One region of the Luteococcus sp. genome, then DNA from elsewhere that is predicted to be linked to it. Evidence: riboswitches for the same ligand, from Rfam matches in the RefSeq annotation. Region 1 holds a riboswitch; each other region holds the start of a gene.
What was found. A riboswitch is a leader RNA that binds a small molecule or an ion and turns the genes downstream of it on or off. The one in region 1 is predicted to bind cobalamin.
Positions count from the first base shown of each region.

Region 2: linked by a shared signal. The riboswitch ahead of mutA (methylmalonyl-CoA mutase small subunit) and the one ahead of cobN (cobaltochelatase subunit CobN) in region 1 are both predicted to bind cobalamin.
Region 3: linked by a shared signal. The riboswitch ahead of ACHFFZ_RS03745 (CbiQ family ECF transporter T component) and the one ahead of cobN (cobaltochelatase subunit CobN) in region 1 are both predicted to bind cobalamin.

Region 1 covers NZ_JBHWOO010000102.1:12,956-18,783, reverse strand. Annotated here, with positions in the region: gene ACHFFZ_RS06335 (cobalamin biosynthesis protein) at 1-223, shown strand, start outside; gene ACHFFZ_RS06330 (cobyric acid synthase) at 223-1,722, shown strand; gene cobO (cob(I)yrinic acid a,c-diamide adenosyltransferase) at 1,722-2,327, shown strand; gene ACHFFZ_RS06320 (hypothetical protein) at 2,507-2,797, opposite strand; gene ACHFFZ_RS06315 (hypothetical protein) at 2,807-3,058, opposite strand; cobalamin riboswitch at 3,170-3,293, shown strand; gene cobN (cobaltochelatase subunit CobN) at 3,289-5,828, shown strand, end outside.
Region 2 covers NZ_JBHWOO010000290.1:33-5,860, reverse strand. Annotated here, with positions in the region: gene ACHFFZ_RS16315 (HesA/MoeB/ThiF family protein) at 1-313, shown strand, start outside; gene ACHFFZ_RS16310 (DUF6918 family protein) at 434-865, shown strand; cobalamin riboswitch at 1,032-1,273, shown strand; gene mutA (methylmalonyl-CoA mutase small subunit) at 1,357-3,246, shown strand; gene scpA (methylmalonyl-CoA mutase) at 3,243-5,441, shown strand.
Region 3 covers NZ_JBHWOO010000065.1:5,380-11,207, forward strand. Annotated here, with positions in the region: gene ACHFFZ_RS03725 (SDR family oxidoreductase) at 1-68, shown strand, start outside; gene ACHFFZ_RS03730 (hypothetical protein) at 82-585, opposite strand; gene ACHFFZ_RS03735 (ECF transporter S component) at 773-1,612, opposite strand; gene ACHFFZ_RS03740 (ABC transporter ATP-binding protein) at 1,605-3,209, opposite strand; gene ACHFFZ_RS03745 (CbiQ family ECF transporter T component) at 3,223-4,371, opposite strand; cobalamin riboswitch at 4,400-4,551, opposite strand; gene ACHFFZ_RS03750 (glycosyltransferase family 2 protein) at 4,547-5,581, shown strand; gene ACHFFZ_RS03755 (polysaccharide deacetylase family protein) at 5,578-5,828, shown strand, end outside.

The sequences.
Region 1 (5,828 bases):
CCCCAACGGCGGCTGGTGCGAGTCGGCCTTCGCCGGGGCGCTTGGGGTGCAGCTCGGCGGGCACAATGTCTACCCCGGCGGACGTGTGGAGGACCGGGGACTGCTCGGCGACGGCCCACGCCCAATGGCGCGCGACCTGCTACGCGCCGCCCGGCTGGCGCGTCGGGTGCAGTGGGCCTCGGCCGCGCTGGTGGCCGCGGCACTGATCGGAAGGAAGCTCTGATGGTGGGAATCCTGGTGGCCGGCACCTCGTCGGATGCCGGCAAGTCGCTGGTGACGGCGGGCCTGTGCCGGGTGCTGCGCCGCCGCGGCGTCGACGTCGCCCCCTTCAAGGCGCAGAACATGAGCAACAACTCGATGGTGGTGACCGACGGCGAGATCGGGCGCGCCCAGTTCCTGCAGGCCATCGCCGCGGGCGTGGAGCCGAGCACCGCCATGAACCCGGTGCTGATCAAGCCCGGCACCGACCGTCGCGCCCACGTCGTGCTGCGCGGCCAGCCCGACGGCACCCTGGAGGCCGGTCAGTACGCCACCGGCCGCAGGCACCTGGCCGAGGCCGCCTTCGCCGCCTACCGGGAGCTCGCCGCGACACACCAGGTGGTGGTCTGCGAGGGCGCCGGCTCCCCCGCCGAGATCAACCTGCGCGGCGGCGACTACGTCAACATGGGCCTGGCACGGCAGTTCGGCATGCCGGTGGTGCTGGTGGGAGACATCGACCGCGGCGGGGTGCTGGCCAGCATCTACGGCACCTGGGCGCTGCTGGACGACGACGACCGCGCGCTGCTGAAGGGCTATGTGATCAACAAGTTCCGCGGCGACCCGTCGGTGCTGGCGCCGGGCCTGGACGAGATCAGCCGCCGCACCGGCCTGGCCAACCTGGGCGTGCTGGAGTGGCTGCCGGGGGTCTGGCTCGACGGCGAGGACGCCCTGGCGATCGGCGGCTGGCGCCGGGCCTCGGCCTCGACGCCCGGCGCGCGGCCACTGCACGTGGCCGTCGTCCGGCTGCCGCGGGTGAGCAATGCCACCGACGTCGACGCCCTGGCCGCCGAACCGGGTGTGCGGGTGGAGGTGACGGCCGATCCGGCAGTCTGCGCCGAGGCGGACCTGCTGGTACTGCCCGGCACCCGCGCCACCGTCGACGACCTGCGATGGCTGCGAGGGCAGGGAATCGACCGGGTCGTCGCCCAGCGGCACGCGGCCGGACGCCCCACGCTGGGGATCTGCGGCGGCTACCAGATGCTGGGGCAGGTGATCGTCGACGAGGTGGAGGGGGACAGCTCTGGCCCGGTTGATGGGCTGGGCATCCTGCCGCTGCGCGTCGACTTCCACCCCGACAAGGTGCTGGCGCGTCCGACCGGCAGCTGGCAGAGGCACGAGGCCGCCGGCTACGAGATCCACCACGGCCGCCCGACGACCCTGTCGGAACCCGACGAGCACTTCCTGGACGGCATGCGGGTCGGCGCCACCTGGGGCACGCACTGGCACGGTGCGCTGGAGAACGACGGGCTGCGCCGGGCCTGGCTGGAGCGCGTCGCCGAGCAGGCCGGGCACCCGTGGCGGCCCGAGCCGGGAGCTCCCGGTTTCGCCGAACGGCGCGAGCAGATGATCGAGACCCTGGCCGATGCCATCGAGCGGCAGCTGGACGTCGAGGCACTGCTGGCCCTGGCCACCGATTCAACCACCCCCACCGACCCGACCAACCCCACCGACAGGGAGAACTGATGCAGGGCAAGGCACCCCAGAACACCAGCGGACTGACCACCCGGCAGCTGCGCCACCAGCCGCGGCTGATCATCAACACCGGCGACGGCAAGGGCAAGTCGACCGCCGCCTTCGGCATGGCGCTGCGGGCCTGGAACCAGGGCTGGAGCATCGGCGTCTACCAGTTCGTGAAGTCGCCCAACTGGCGCACCGGTGAGAAGGCCGCCTTCGCCGCGCTCAACGAGGTGCACCAGCAGACCGGGCAGGGCGGGCCGGTCGAGTGGCACGCCATGGGCGCCGGCTGGACCTGGCTGCGCTCGACGAAGGAGGTGGACCACGTCGCCATGAGCAAGGAGGGCTGGGCGCGGATCAGTGAGCAGCTCGCCAACCAGACCCATGATCTCTATGTGCTCGACGAGTTCAGCTATGTGCTGGCCAATGGCTGGCTGGACGTCGACGAGGTGCTCGAGACCCTCGCCAACCGCCCCGGCACCCAGCACGTCGTGATGACCGGACGACGGATGCCACAGCAGGTGCTTGACGCCGCCGACCTGGTGACCGAGATGACCAAGGTGAAGCACCCCTTCGACACCGGGGCGAAGGGCCAGGCGGGCATCGAGTGGTGAGACCGCCGTCGTAGCCCGCCAAAACAGACGCAATGGGCCCTCTGGAAGGTTCAAAACCAGTTGGCCCTCCACATTTCGTCTGTTTCCGCGCGGCAATGCCCGGGCAGGCTTTCCCCCGCACCGGCCACCGACCCTCGGACTGTCTCCGGATGGTGCCGACAAGCCGCTCGGATGCGCCGTCAGCTGCTGGCTGTCGGCGAAGTCCCGGGCGCGCGGCGCACCCACACGAGCATCGCGATTGCCCCTGCCACCCCTGGAACCGCCTCCCCGGTGAAGATGACCGAGCCCGGATCAAAGCCCAAGTGCCACTGCCATGCCCACCTCTCTCCGAAAGCGAGCACAGCGACGAGAAGGGGGACCAACGCATTGGGGTGCTGCCGCCACCATCCTCCCAGCGCGCCCATGACCGGACCGCTGATGAGTCCGAGCACGAAGTACTTGAAGCCGTAGCGGCCCACGTACTCGAGCATGATGCCTGGCTACCATGAAGACACACCCGCCGAAGCTGGGATGTAGTAGGCCACGAGAGCGGCCTGGGTGATCATGAGCCCCCATGCCGCGCCCTTGCCCAGGCGTCCCGTTCGCCAGCCGAACCACAGCGGAATCAGCAACCAGGTCGACGACACATTCGAAACCCACAAGGCATCCCAGGTGTCGAGCGACAGGATAGCGCCCAGGCCGAAGACCAACAGCAGTGTGATGACCACGTCCGGGATCAGGTGTCGCCTCATGACAGGAGTAGGGCGCCGGACAGTACCCACCCCGCCGCGAAAACAGACGCAATAGGCCCTTTGGAAGGTTCAAAAGCACATGATGCGCCACAATTCGTCTGTTTCCGCGCGGCAATGGCCAGGGAGCCCGTTCCCGCTAGGCTTGCCGCAGCCCACGGCCCAGGAACCCGGTGCAAGCCCGGGGCGGTTCCGCCACTGTGACAGCCAGACACTGGACGTCGGGTGAGTCCATGCCCACGTTCCGGAGCGAGAACTCCGGGGGAGGAGACGCGCCGATGCGCATCGCCCTGCTGTCCACGTCCGACACCGACCTGCTCTCGGCCCGCGCCAGCGGCGCCGACTACTTCCTGGCCAATCCCGCCCGCCCCGCCCACCAGCAGATGGCCGAGCAGATCGAGGCCTGCGACCTGGTGGTGGCCCGCATCCTCGGCGGCCCGCAGGACCTGTGCGACGGATTCCGCCGCATCGCCGGCACCCGGCCGATGGTGGTGCTCGGCGGCGAACAGGAGCCCAGCGCCCAGCTGATGGAGCTCTCCAGCGTCCCGATCGGCGTCGCCGCCGAGGCCCACCGCTACCTGGCCGAGGGCGGCCCGGAGAACCTGGCCCAGCTGCACGCCTTCCTGTCCGACACGGTGCTGCTCACCGGCGAGGGATTCGAGCCCCCGCAGCCGATCCCGAGCTGGGGCGAGCCGTCCTGGTGGGAGTCGCCCACCGAGCAGCCCGGGCAGCCCGCCCTCCCCCGCGTCGGCGTCCTCTACTACCGCGCCCACGAGACCAGCGGCAACACCGACTTTGCCCGCGAGCTGTGCTCCGCCATCGACGCCACCGGGCATGCCACCGCGGTCCCGGTCTTCGCCGGCTCGCTGCGCCAGGCCCCCGACGAGCTCTACGGCTTCCTCGGCACCCTGGATGCGCTCATCGTGACGGTGCTGGCCGCCGGAGGCTCCACCCCGGCCACTGCCCAGGCCGGCGGGGACGACGAGGCCTGGGACGTCGCCCGGATGGCGGCCCTCGACATCCCCGTCTTCCAGGGGCTGTGCCTGACCAGCAGCCGCGCTGACTGGGAGGCCAGCGACGACGGCGTCACCCCGATGGACTCGGCCACCCAGATCGCCATCCCCGAGTTCGACGGCCGCATCATCGCCGGTCCCTTCAGCTTCAAGGAGTTCGACGACGACGGCCTGCCCCGCTACGTCGCCGACGCCGAACGCTGCACCCGGCTGGCACGCCTGGCCGCCAACCACGCCCGGCTGCGCCACACCCCCAATGCCGACAAGAAACTGGCGCTGGTGCTGAGCGCCTACCCCACCAAGCACGCCCGGATCGGCAATGCCGTCGGCCTGGACACCCCGGTCTCGGCGATCCGGCTGCTGCGCAGGCTCCGCGAGGAGGGCTACGACCTGGGCGCCGACAACGAGGTGACCCGGATCCTGGGCGCCGCCGAGGCCAGCCCCGAGGCGCAGGACGCCGACGGGCGCACCCCCGACACCATCGCCGGCGATGCCCTCATCCACGCCCTGATCGCCGCCGGCGGGCAGGACGAGGAGTGGCTCACCAATGCCCAGCTCACCGATGCCCACGTCCGCGTCACCCCCGAGCAGTACCGCGCCTGGACCGCCGACCTGCCCGAGGAGCTGCGCGAACAGATGCGCGAGGCCTGGGGCGAGGGCCCGGGCAGCCTGTTCGTCAACGAGGCCGGGGAACTGGTGCTGGCCACCCTGCAGGCCGGCAATGTGGTGATCCTGATCCAGCCGCCGCGCGGCTTCGGCGAGAACCCGGTGGCGATCTACCACGACCCCGACATGGCGCCCAGCCACCACTACATCGGCGCCTACCGCTGGATCGAGCACGGCTTCGGCGCCCACGCGGTGGTCCACCTGGGCAAGCACGGCTCGATGGAGTGGCTGCCGGGCAAGAATGCGGCCCTCTCGGCGGCCTGCGGACCCGACGCCGCGATCGGCTCGCTGCCGCTGGTCTATCCCTTCCTGGTCAACGATCCTGGCGAGGGCGCCCAGGCCAAACGACGCGCCCACGCGGTGATCGTCGACCACCTGGTGCCGCCGATGGCGCGCGCCGAGAGCTATGGCGACATCGCCCGTCTGGAGCAGCTGCTCGACGAGCACGCCAACATCGCGGCGATGGACCCGGCGAAGCTGCCGGCCGTGCGCGGCGAGATCTGGAACCTGATGCGCGCCGCCGAGCTGCACCGCGACCTGGGCCTGGAGGAGCAGCCCGAGGACGAGGACTTCGACGACTTCATCCTGCACGTCGACGGCTGGCTGTGCGAGATCAAGGACGCCCAGATCCGCGACGGCCTGCACACCCTGGGCGCGGCACCGGCCGGCGAGGCCCGCGTCAACCTGGTGCTGGCCATCCTGCGCGCCCAGCAGGTCTGGGGCGGCGCCAGCGATGCCGTGCCGGGGCTGCGTCGGGCCCTGGGGCTGGCCGACAATGCCGACGGCGCCCGCACCGACGAGGTGGAAGCGGCCGCCCGCACCCTGGTCCAGGCGATGGAGGAGGCCGGCTGGGAGCCGTCGGCCGTCGACTACCTCACCGACGACGAGCAGGTGCGCCGGGTGCTGCGCTTCGCCGCCGAGCAGGTGGTGCCGCGCCTGGAGCGCACCACCGACGAGCTGGGTGCGGTGCTGCACGCGCTGGAGGGTGGTTTCATCCCGTCGGGCCCCTCGGGCTCGCCGCTGCGCGGGCTGGTCAACGTGCTGCCCACCGGCCGCAACTTCTACACCGTCGACCCGCGTGCGGTGCCCTCGCG
Region 2 (5,828 bases), on a different contig from region 1:
TTCGCGCCAGGCCATCTCGCAGGCCTGCCGTGCCGCGGGGGTGCCCTGGGTGTGGGCGGCCATCGATGCCTGGACGGCGGTGCTCAGCGTCTTCGCCCCCGGCCAGGTCCAGTGGGAGCAGGTGGTGCCACACCCCACCGAGGCACCGGAGCCGCTGGACATCATGGGCGCCACCCCGGCCCTCACAGGAGCCTGGCAGGCGGCCGAGACGGTCAAGCTGCTGCTGGGGCAGGGACGCAGCCTGGTGAACCGGCTGGCCGTGGTGGACCTGCTGGCTGGCGACGTGCGTTTCGTCGAGCTCTCGCCCGCCTGATCCGGGCGATCAGGCGGGGGGTCGCGGGGCGCCTCGTCACGGCTCCAGCTGCAAGAATGCACCTGTCCGCCCGTGGCCCCAGGGCTCCAGCCCGGCCACAGACCGAGCGAAAGGCTTGCCATGAGCTTCACCGATTCCCTGCTGGACCCCGCCAAGCGCCCCCAGGTGGTGCAGTCGCTGTCCACCGTGATCGACCAGGAGGTCGAGTCGAAGAGCGGTCTGGGCGGGATGGCCCTCAAGACCGCCTTCGCCAGCGCGAAGAAGATGAAGGAGGGCATCGTCCCCAAGGCCACCGACGCGATGCTGCCCGAGATCGCCGCCGCCCTGGCCCCCTACTGGGATGCCAAGGGCGGGCAGGACTTCGGCAGCTACCTGTCGAGCCGCTCCTCCGAGGTGGCCGACGCGCTGCTGGCCCTCGCCGACGCCAAGGCGGCCTCGCCCGACAATGCCGCGCTGGCCAAGGTCTACAAGCCGATCCGCGGCAAGGCCAAGGGCTGTGTCGAGGAGGCCCTGCCCCGGCTGGCGGCCGCCCTGACGCCCTACGTCGCCTGAGCCACTGCCCTGGCGCGAGGATCGGCCCCGGTTCCCCACGCGGGATCCGGGGCCGATCGACATCTGGGCTGGTCACCGACTTGTGATCTATTTCACAAGCAATTCACCTGTGGTTTGGCCACATTGGGAAATCATGGCCCCTCCTGCCCACGCGGACCTTGCCCCGGGTAGTCTTGGCATTGCTGGTTCGGCCTGCTCCGGCAGGTCGTCGCAAGAGGGAATCCGGTGCAAGACCGGAACTGTCCCGCAGCGGTGAATGGGAACGACGCCACCCGTCGGGCCCGCGAGTGATCGTGGACCGGACGTCAAGCACTGGGCCTGGCCTGGGAAGCGGTGGCCGAGGAAGGCACTCCCCCGGGAGTGAGGCGCCCATGAGTCCGAAGACCTGCCAGCAGGCACCGCGCCAGCCAGGTGCGGGGCGTCACAGGCCGAGGAGCACAACGTCAGGTCGTCCACACGGGCGACGACACCCTCATCGGAGCAGGAGTCCCATGACAACGATCGAGCCGGACGCCCGCGTCGGCGCAGGCGAGCTGAAGCTCGCCGGCGACTTCGCGAAGCCGGACATGGACCAGTGGCAGGCAGCTGTCGCCAAGGTCCTCAACCGCGGGCGACCCGAAGACAAGCAACTCAGTGGCGAGCAGTCGATCTCGCGCCTGCGCACCAGCCTGGTGGACGGCATCGAGATCGAGCCGATCTACACCCTGGCCGACGCACCCGAGAAACTCGGCGCCCCCGGTGTCGCCCCCTTCACGCGCGGCACGACGGTCCGCAATGGCGAGATGGATGCCTGGGACGTGCGCGCCCTCCACGAGGACGGCAATGCGGAATACACCCGCAAGGCCGTGCTGGCCGACCTGGAGCGCGGTGTCACCAGCCTGTGGCTGCGCCTGGACCCCGACGCCATCGCCGCCAAGGACCTCACCGACGACCTGGCCGACGTGATGCTCGAGCTGGTCAAGGTCGAGGTCTCCAGCCGCACCGACCAAGAGGCCGCCGCCGAGGCCCTGCTGGGCGTCTACGAGGGCAGCGACAAGCCCAAGAACCACCTCAGCCTGAACCTGGGCCTCGACCCGATCGGCCTGGCCGCCCTCAACGGTGGCACCCCGGACCTGTCGAAGCTCGCCGACTGGGTCAAGCGCCTTGAGGGCATGCCCAAGAGCCGCGCGATCGTGGTCGACGCCACCATCTGGCACAACGCCGGCGCCGGTGACGTCCACGAGCTGGCCTACGCACTGGCCACCGGCGTCGAGTACGTCCGGGCCCTGGCCAGCCAGGGTGTGGGCGTCGACGAGGCCTTCGAGACGATCAACTTCCGCGTCTCGGCCACGACCGACCAGTTCGCCACCATCGCCCGCCTGCGTGCGCTGCGCACCTGCTGGTCGCGCATCGGCGAGGCCTTCGGCGTGACGGAGTCCAAGCGCGGCGCCCGCCAGCACGCGGTCACCTCGTGGCGCGAGATCACCCGCGACGACCCCTATGTCAACATGCTGCGCGGCACGATCAGCACCTTCGGTGCCGCCATCGGTGGCGCCGAGGCGATCACGGTGCTGCCCTTCGACACCGCCTGGGGCCTTCCCGGTGACTTCAGCCGCCGCATCGCCCGCAACACGCAGATCGTGCTGGCGGAGGAGTCCAACATCGGCCGCGTCAACGACCCGGCCGGCGGCTCCTGGTACGTCGAGACGCTGACCACCAAGCTGGCCGAGGCCGCCTGGAAGGTGCTGGGCACCATCGAGGCAGCCGGTGGCATGGCGAAGGCCGTCGTCGACGGTCTCGCGATGAAGGAGCTAGAGCCGGTGATCGCCGAGCGCGCCAAGCGCCTGGCCACCCGCAAGCAGCCGATCACCGGTGTCTCGGAGTTCCCGAACCACACCGAGTCCGCCATCAAGTTCACGCCCCGCCCCGAGGCGCCCGAGCGCGCCGGCATCGAATGGCACCGTGACTCCGAGGTCTTCGAGGGCCTGCGCGATTGCGCGATCGACAACCCCGACGCCAAGGTCTTCCTGGCCTGCCTGGGTGCCCGTCGTGATTTCGGTGCCCGTGAGGGTTTCGCGGCGAACTTCTTCCATGTGGCGGGTCTGACGACCCCCCAGGCGGAGGGGACCGACGTGGACCAGATCGTGGCGGCCTTCAAGGAGTCGGGCAGCACCATCGCCTGCCTGTGCTCCAGCGCCAAGGTCTACGCAGACCTGGGCCTGCCCGTCGCCAAGGCCCTGAAGGAGGCCGGAGCCACCACGGTGATGCTCGCCGGCAACCTGAAGGAACTGGGTGACGACGCCGCACAGGCCGAGGGCGTCATCGACGACACCATTGCCATGGGCAAGGACGTGGTCGCAACCCTCGGCACCATCCTCGAGACGTTGGGAGCCTCCAAGTGAGCAACCAGCCCGAACAGATCCGTTTCGACTCCGTCGAGCTCGGCACCCAGGCCATCCCGGCCGACGCCGCCGAGCAGTTCGACAAGCTGCTGGCGCAGGTCTCCGAGTCCGTCGAGCGTTGGACGACGCCGGAGCTGATCCCCGTCGAGCAGTCCTACGACGAGCAGGCCTATGACGGCATGGACTTCCTGGAGACCATGCCCGGCCTGCCGCCCTTCCTGCGCGGCCCGTACGCGACGATGTACACCTCGCGTCCGTGGACCATCCGCCAGTACGCCGGATTCTCCACCGCGCAGGAGTCCAATGCCTTCTACCGCCGCAACCTCGCGGCCGGCCAGAAGGGCCTGTCGATCGCCTTCGACCTCGCCACCCACCGCGGCTACGACTCCGACCACCCGCGGGTGACCGGCGACGTGGGCATGGCCGGCGTGGCCGTCGACTCGATCCTCGACATGCGCCAGCTCTTCGACGGAATCCCGCTCGACCAGATGTCGGTCTCCATGACGATGAACGGCGCGGTGCTGCCGGTGCTCGCCCTCTACGTGGTGGCGGCCGAGGAGCAGGGCGTCAAGCCCGAGCAGCTGCAGGGAACGATCCAGAACGACATCCTCAAGGAGTTCATGGTTCGTAACACCTACATCTACCCGCCGCTGCCGTCGATGCGGATCATCGCCGACATCTTCGCCTTCACCAGCGCGAACATGCCGAAGTTCAACTCGATCTCGATCTCCGGCTACCACATGCAGGAGGCCGGCGCGACGGCCGACATCGAGATGGCCTACACCCTGGCCGATGGCGTGGAGTACATCCGCGCCGGCGAGTCCGTGGGCCTGGGCGTGGACCAGTTCGCTCCCCGCCTGAGCTTCTTCTGGGCCATCGGCATGAACTTCTTCATGGAGGTCGCCAAGATGCGCGCCGCGCGCATCCTGTGGGCCCGCCTGGTCAAGCAGTTCGACCCGAAGAACCCCAAGTCGATGAGCCTGCGTACCCACTCGCAGACCTCCGGCTGGTCGCTGACCGCGCAGGACGTGTACAACAATGTGATCCGCACCGGTGTGGAGGCCATGGCCGCCACCCAGGGCCACACGCAGTCGCTGCACACCAATGCGCTCGACGAGGCCATCGCCCTGCCGACCGACTTCAGCGCGCGCATCGCCCGCAACACCCAGCTGTTCATCCAGCAGGAGTCGGGCACCACGCGCGTCATCGACCCGTGGGCCGGTTCGGCCTACGTCGAGAAGCTCACCCAGGAGCTCGCGGAAAAGGCCTGGGCGCTGATCCAGGAGGTCGAGGAGGCCGGTGGCATGGCCAAGGCCATCGAGCAGGGCATCCCGAAGATGCGCATCGAGGAGGCCGCAGCCCGCGCCCAGGCGCGCATCGACTCCGGCCGCCAGCCGGTGCTGGGCGTCAACAAGTACCAGCTGGAGAACCCCGAGCCGCTCGAGGTGCTCAAGGTCGACAACGCCCACGTGCGTGCCGAGCAGATCGCCAAGCTGCAGAAGCTGCGTGCCGAGCGTGACGAGGCCGCCTGCCAGGCAGCCCTGGAGAAGGTCACCTGGGCCGCGGGGAATCCCGACCCGACCGATCCCGAGCGCAACCTGCTCAAGGTCTCCATCGACGCCATGCGCGCCCAGGCCAGCCTGGGTGAGCTGTCGGACGCACTGGAGAAGGTCTTCGGCCGCTACACCGCCCAGATCCGCACCATCAGCGGTGTCTACTCCAAGGAGTCGGAGGGTTCGAGCCAGATGGACGAGGCACGCAAGGCCGTGGAGGCCTTCGAGGAGGACGAGGGTCGTCGTCCTCGCATCATGATCGCGAAGATGGGCCAGGACGGTCACGACCGAGGCCAGAAGGTGATCGCCACGGCCTTCGCCGACCTTGGTTTCGACGTGGACGTGGGCCCGCTCTTCCAGACCCCCGAGGAGGCTGCTGCCCAGGCCAACGAGGCCGATGTGCACGTGGTCGGCGTCTCCTCGCTGGCAGCCGGACACCTGACGCTGGTGCCCGCGCTGCGCGCCGAGCTCGACAAGCTTGGCCGGTCCGACATCCTGATCGTGGTCGGCGGCGTGATCCCCGAGGGTGACTTCGAGGAGCTGCGCCAGGGTGGTGCCATCGACATCTACCCGCCCGGCACGAACATCCCGGATGCTGCCACGCGCCTGCTCAAGGCACTGCGTGAGCAGATGGATGCCTGATCGGGCCGTCGCCTGATCGTCGTCGGTGGCGTCATCCCCGAGCAGGATTTCGAAGACCTGCGCAAGGCCGGTGCCGTCGACATCTACCCGCCGGGCACCAACATCCCGGTGTGTGCCGTCAGCCTGCTCGACAAGATGCGCAAGGCCATGGACGCCTGAGTGTTCAGCATGCCTGATCCAGGTTGTTGATTGATCGCCTCGGGCGGTTCGAGTTCGCTCGGGCCGCCCGTGGCGCTTTCACACCCCGGAGCGTGCGCTCCGTAGTACTCCAACCAGAAGGAAGCAACGATGCCCCGCAAGATCGACGTCCCGGCGCTCGCCGAAGGAGTGCGCGCCTCGAATCGCGCCGCCGTGGCCCAGGCCATCACCCTCGTCGAGTCCAAGCTG
Region 3 (5,828 bases), on a different contig from region 1:
TGGCGGTACTGGCCAGCCCCGAGGCGAACCTGGACGAGATCTCGATCCGGCCCGTCGTCCAGTCCTGAGCGTCATCCAGACTCAGAGCTCGCATCGACCTACACCCTCATCTGTGAGGAGCCCGTTACCCGCCACGACCTCGGCACGCACCACCAGGTTCCCGTTGCCCAGGTTCACCGACGCCGCGATCCCATCCGCCACAGGAAAGTCCTGCAAGCCGTAATGCCCCTGCACCCCCAACCCAGGCGCAGCAACATTCGCATTCACCGTGCTGATCGCCTGGGCCTGGACCCGATCGGTCGACTGGGCCCGCACCGCGCCACTGGCGGCATACTTCCACCGCTTCGACCTGTCCGGTGCCTTGCCCCTCGCAGACCGGTTCAACGTGTCACGGCCCGGCGCAGACAACCGCGCCGCCTCCGCCCCCGTACGAACCTGTTCCGGGGCGCCCTTCACCGCAGGCGGCGCCAGATTCGCGCCCTTGTCAAAGAACAACTCACCATCCGTGACCGGCGCCGCAACCGCAGCACCACCAGCCAGGCCACTGCTCAGCAAGGTCACCAACGACAACGACAACACGCCCACACGACGCATCCGACCATCACGAACCCGACAACCACTCAAGGGGGGATCGACACCATCACAGGCTCATCTCTCAACAACGAAGCCGCACCATCGCGACCTCTCCGGGGGAAAACCACCAGCAGCCACCCTCGCCGGGCAGCAGGATGCCCCAATATTTAGCCCACACAACGATTCCAGCACAAGGGTCCTACGGGAGATTCCTCATTGGACGGCACGCCTGGTCGAAGTTGGCCCGGCGGGAGGCCCGACGCAGGATCCTGAGCACCGACGGGCCCAGCACCAGGATCAGCACCAGGTTGGTCAGCGCCCGACCCAAGTTCCAGCCCATCGAGGTGGCGGCATTGTACAGCACGAAGCGGTGCAGATTGGCCCAGGGGCCGATCGTCGGGTCGAAGGACAGGGCCGAGGCATTGCCCAGCGCGAAGGGCCAGAAGGCAAGGTCCATCAGCCAGCCGTAGACGAAGCCGCTCAGCACGCCGTACAGGCCGAGCATCGCCACCTCCGCACGGCCCCGAAGCCTCGGCAGAAGTCCTGCTCCGAGCCCGACGAAGCCCGCGGCCAGCATCTGGAAGGGCAGCCAGGGCCCCATGCCGCTGGTGAGCAGCGCAGAGCAGAACAGGGTCGTGGTACCCAGGACGAAACCGAAACCGGGACCGAAGACCCGGGCGGCGAGAATCATCAGGAAGAAGATGAGCTCCATGCCGGCGGTGCCAGTGCCGAGAGGACGAAGCCCCGCCCCCACGGCCGTCAGCACCCCGAGCAGCGCGAGCGCCTTCACGTCCATGTCGTCGTGGCCCAGCTGCGTCATCACCACCGCGATCACCACCGGCAGCACCAGCGCGAAGACCAGCGGGGTCTGGCCGCCGGCCATGTCGGAACCGGGTCCGCTGCGCGGCGTCCACAGCAGCGGCCAGCAGAAGGCCAGCAGTGACATGGCGGCCGCGACGCCCAGGGCCAGCGCCGAGGGCAGCGAGACCTTCAGCACCGAGGGGCGACGGCCTCGTCGCCCGGGATCCCGTTCAGCCACGGCGACATCCCACCTCGGCGACGGTGAGCACGTCCTCGGGGTGGAAGACCTTGCTCACCTGCGGCGCGAAGACCGGCGAACTGGTGCACACCTCTCGGGTGGGGCCGTCGGCCACCACCTCACCCTCGGCCATCACCAGGGTGCGGTCACTGGCCCTGGCGGCGAACTCGACATCATGGGTGCTCACCACGATGCAGCTGCCCTGGGCGGCGAGCCGGGCCAGGATCTGGGCCAGCTCCTCCTTCATCCGGTAGTCCAGACCGCGGGTGGGCTCGTCGAGCAGCACGACGGTCGGGCGCGCGACCAGCTGAATGGCGAGCACCAGGGCCAGCCGCTGTCCCTCGGAGAGGTCGCGCGGGTGGCGTTCGGGGTCGAGGCAGGCGCCCAGTTCATGGAGCAGCCCGGCGGTGGTGCCGGCCGGAGAACCAGTCTCCCGGTCTGCCTGGGCACACTCCTGGGCGACGGTGGGCAGGTAGAGCAGGTCGGCGGCGGTCTGCGGCACCAGGCTGACCGCTTCGCGGGCCCGGGCGGGCGCCACCCGTCGCGGGTCGATGCCGTCCACCTCGACGAGGCCGGAGCAGTCGAGTGCCCCCTGCAGCGCCCACAGCAGCGAGGACTTGCCCGAGCCATTGCGCCCCATCAGCGCGGTGACGGTGCCGGGGTGGAGGGCGATGGTGATGTCGTCGACGGCCAGCACCTCGCCGTAGCTGACCCGCAGCTTGTCGGTGCGGGCCACCACCGGCCCTGCCACCACGGTGCTCGGCCCCTCGGCCTCGGGCGCACGCAGCGTGACCTGCTCACGACGCACCCTGCGACGGGCATCGCGCACGCTGGTGGGTACCTCGGGCCAATCCATCTCGCGGGCCAGTGCACTCAGCGGCGGTACCACATCGCAGCGGGCGAAGACCTCGGCCGGATCACCCAGCACGGCGCTGCCGTCGCCCGGCAGCCACAACACCTGGTCGGCGGCGTGCATGACGCGCTCGATGCGGTGCTCGGCCAGCACGACGGTCAGGCCCACCTCGTGCACCAGGGTGGTGATGGAGGCCAGCACGTCCTGCGCGGCGGTGGGGTCCAGCGCGCTGGTGGGCTCGTCGAGGACGACCACCCGGGGCTGGGCCGCGAGCACGGCGGCGATGGCGACCCGTTGTTGCTGGCCGCCGGACAGCTCGGTGAGTGCGCGGCGGCGCAGGTCGGCGATGCCCATGAGGTCGAGGGTCTCCTCGACGCGCTTGCGCATCGCCAGCGGCGAGAGGCCGAGCTGTTCCATGCCATAGGCCACCTCGTCCTCGACGCGGTCGGTGACGAAGCCCGCCAACGGGTCCTGGGCGACGAAGCCGACCAGCTCTGCCATCTCGCGCGGCCGGTGGGTGCGGGTGGAGCGCCCGGCGACGCTCACCTCGCCGGACAGGTGGCCACCGGTGAAGTGTGGCACCAGGCCGTTGATGGCGCCCAGCAGGGTGGACTTGCCGGTGCCGGTGCGGCCCACCACCAGGCACAGGTCGCCCTCCTCGATGGTGAGGCTCACCCCGTCCAGCACCGGACGCTCGGCCCCGGAATGCCGGAAGCCGACCTCGCGGAAGTCGATCATGGACATCTCCTCACACACATCACAGTTCCCCGGCGGGCGGTCGGGGCGTGCAGAACAGGGGTGCCGCGACGGCCAGCAGCAGCGGCAGCACGCGCACGTCGAGCCCCGGCCAGGACGGCGGCGAGGGACTGGGCAGCACCATCTGCGGGGACAGCCGCACCAGGACGGCACTGCTGATGACGGCAACCACCGCCGCGGCGCACAGCGTCCACTCGGGTCGCTGCCACGGGTCGGGGCGGTAGCGGGTGACGGCCAGCCGACGACCCGAGACACGGATCCCCAGCCAGGCCAGCACTCCCCCGCAGCCCAGCGCCAGCCATGACCACGGCGAGGAGTTGGGCACGCCGAGCAGCAGGAAGGTGCCGAGGGTGACCAGCACCAGCGAGCCGAGCAGGGCGACGGTGGTGCCGCGGCCCACGGGCTGGCCGCTGTGGGTGCGTCCGTAGCCGCGCGACTCCATGCCCGCGGCCAGCTGCAGGGAACGGTCGATGGCGTCCTCCAGCACTGGCGCGACCACCTCGCGCACCGCCCGCCAGCCAGTGGACCGACCCCCGCGCAGGCGACGGGCCCGTCGCACCCGCTGGATGCTCTCCACCAGCTGGGGTGCGACGCTGAGGGCCACCACCAGCGCGACGCTGAGCTGGTACAAGGCGGGTGGCACGGCGCGCAGGGCACGCCGCGGATTGGCCAGCGAGTTGGCGGCGCCGACGCACAGCAGGATGCCGGCCAGCCGCAGCGAGTCGTAGAGGGTGAACAGCAGGGCGTCGAGGGTGACCTCACCGCCCAGGCGGATCCCGGCGGCCCAGCCGGGCAGCTGCAGGTTGGGCAGGGTGAACAGCACCTGGCCGCTGCGGTTGACGCCCATCACCACTTGGAAGAACATCCGCAGGCCGATCACCACCAGCGCCAGCCACAGGTAGACGCCGGCCGAGCGGGCCCAGGGGGCGGCGGTGCGGCGCTCCAGCACCACGATCCACACCGTCGTGACCACCAGCAGCACCAGCAGCGGATTGGTCACCAGGCTCACCGCCACGGCCGCGCCGATCGCCCAGGCCCACCAGGCCATCGGGTGCACGAGCCGGCCGAGCTTCCGCACCGGGGGTGCGTCGAGCACGGCACCCTGCCCCCGTGACAGGACATCGTGCGGGGTGACGGCGCGCGCCGGCATCGGGTCTCCTTCCGCAGCCTCGACGGTTCTGGTGAGTCCGGTCGAGGGCAGGCATTCCGGCTCGGGAGCGCAGCTCCGTGACGGTTGCGGGTCAGCTCCGGACTTGCACCGGATTCCCCTGTCGACGACCCGGCCACGCTACTGGACGGGTGGGACGAAGCCATATTCTTGGACGATGCACGAGACCCAGCAGAGCCTGCACGCCACCATCGGCGTGCTCACCTTCCACCGGCCCGAACAGATCGTCCAGACCGTCGAAATGCTGCACCAGCAGCTTTCCGCGCTACAGGCACCGTGGAGCGGCGAGGTGCTGGTGGTGGACAACGACCCGGCCGGCAGTGGACGTGATGCCGTGGAGGCGATGGGACTGGACCGGGTGCGGTTCGTGGTGGAGCCGACCCCCGGGATCGCGGCGGCGCGCAATCGTGCGCTCGACGAGGCCCAGTCCTCGGCCGGCCGCCAGGACGGGGTCGAGGGGGGCAGCGACGTGCTGCTCTTCCTCGACGACGACGGCCGTCCCGGGCCGGGATGGCTGCAGCTGATGCTTGACTGCTGGCTGGCCAGCCGGCCGGCCGCCGTCGCCGGTTTCGTCGACACCCGCTACCCCGGTGAGGTGGACCCGTGGATCCACGCCGGGGGTTTCTTCACCCGCCGCCGCTGGGAGTCGGGGCGGGAGCTGCCGGCCGCGGCCTGCGGCAACCTGCTGCTCGACCTGCACCAGCTGGGCGCGCGGCGCTTCTCCACCGGCCTGGGGATGGGTGGTGGCGAGGACACGCTGCTCACCCGCCAGATCGTCGCCGCCGGTGGGCGCATCGTCGCCTGCCCCGAGGCGGTCGTGGTGGACCTGGTGACCACCGACCGGATGACCCGCCAGTGGGTGCTGCTGCGCTCGCTGAGCCACGGCAACACCCACGGCGTACTGACGCTGATGCTGGCCGGGGACCGGTTGGCCCGTCCGAAGCTGCTGGCCGGTGGCCTGGGCCGAATGGTCGCCGGGGGCGGACGGTCGCTGCTGGGACGCGCCCGCCACGACCTCACCCACCAGGCCCGCGGCAGCCGCGCCGCGGCCCGTGGCGCCGGCATGGTGCTGGCCGCTGCCGGCCTGCGCTACCAGGAATACGTGCGTGACGGTGGCTGGCGCGAGCGCCTGGCGCCGATCCCCGACGACCTTCGCCCACAGTCCGCCCACCGCAAGGAGAGCTCCCGATGACCACCTCGTCCCGCGTCAAGCAGCTGGTCCGTGGCCCGCTGGAGGCCGCAGCCGGCCCCGCCGTCGGTTCCATTGCCAGCATCCGCACCGAGCGCCCGGAGCTGGTCGTCACCTTCGACGACGGTCCCCTGCCGGGCACCACCGACGCGTTGGCCGAGGTGTTGGCCACGCACGACGCCAAGGCGGTCTTCTTCGTCCTGGGCACCCGCGTCAAGCGCGATCCCGGTCTGGTGCGGGAGCTGGCCGC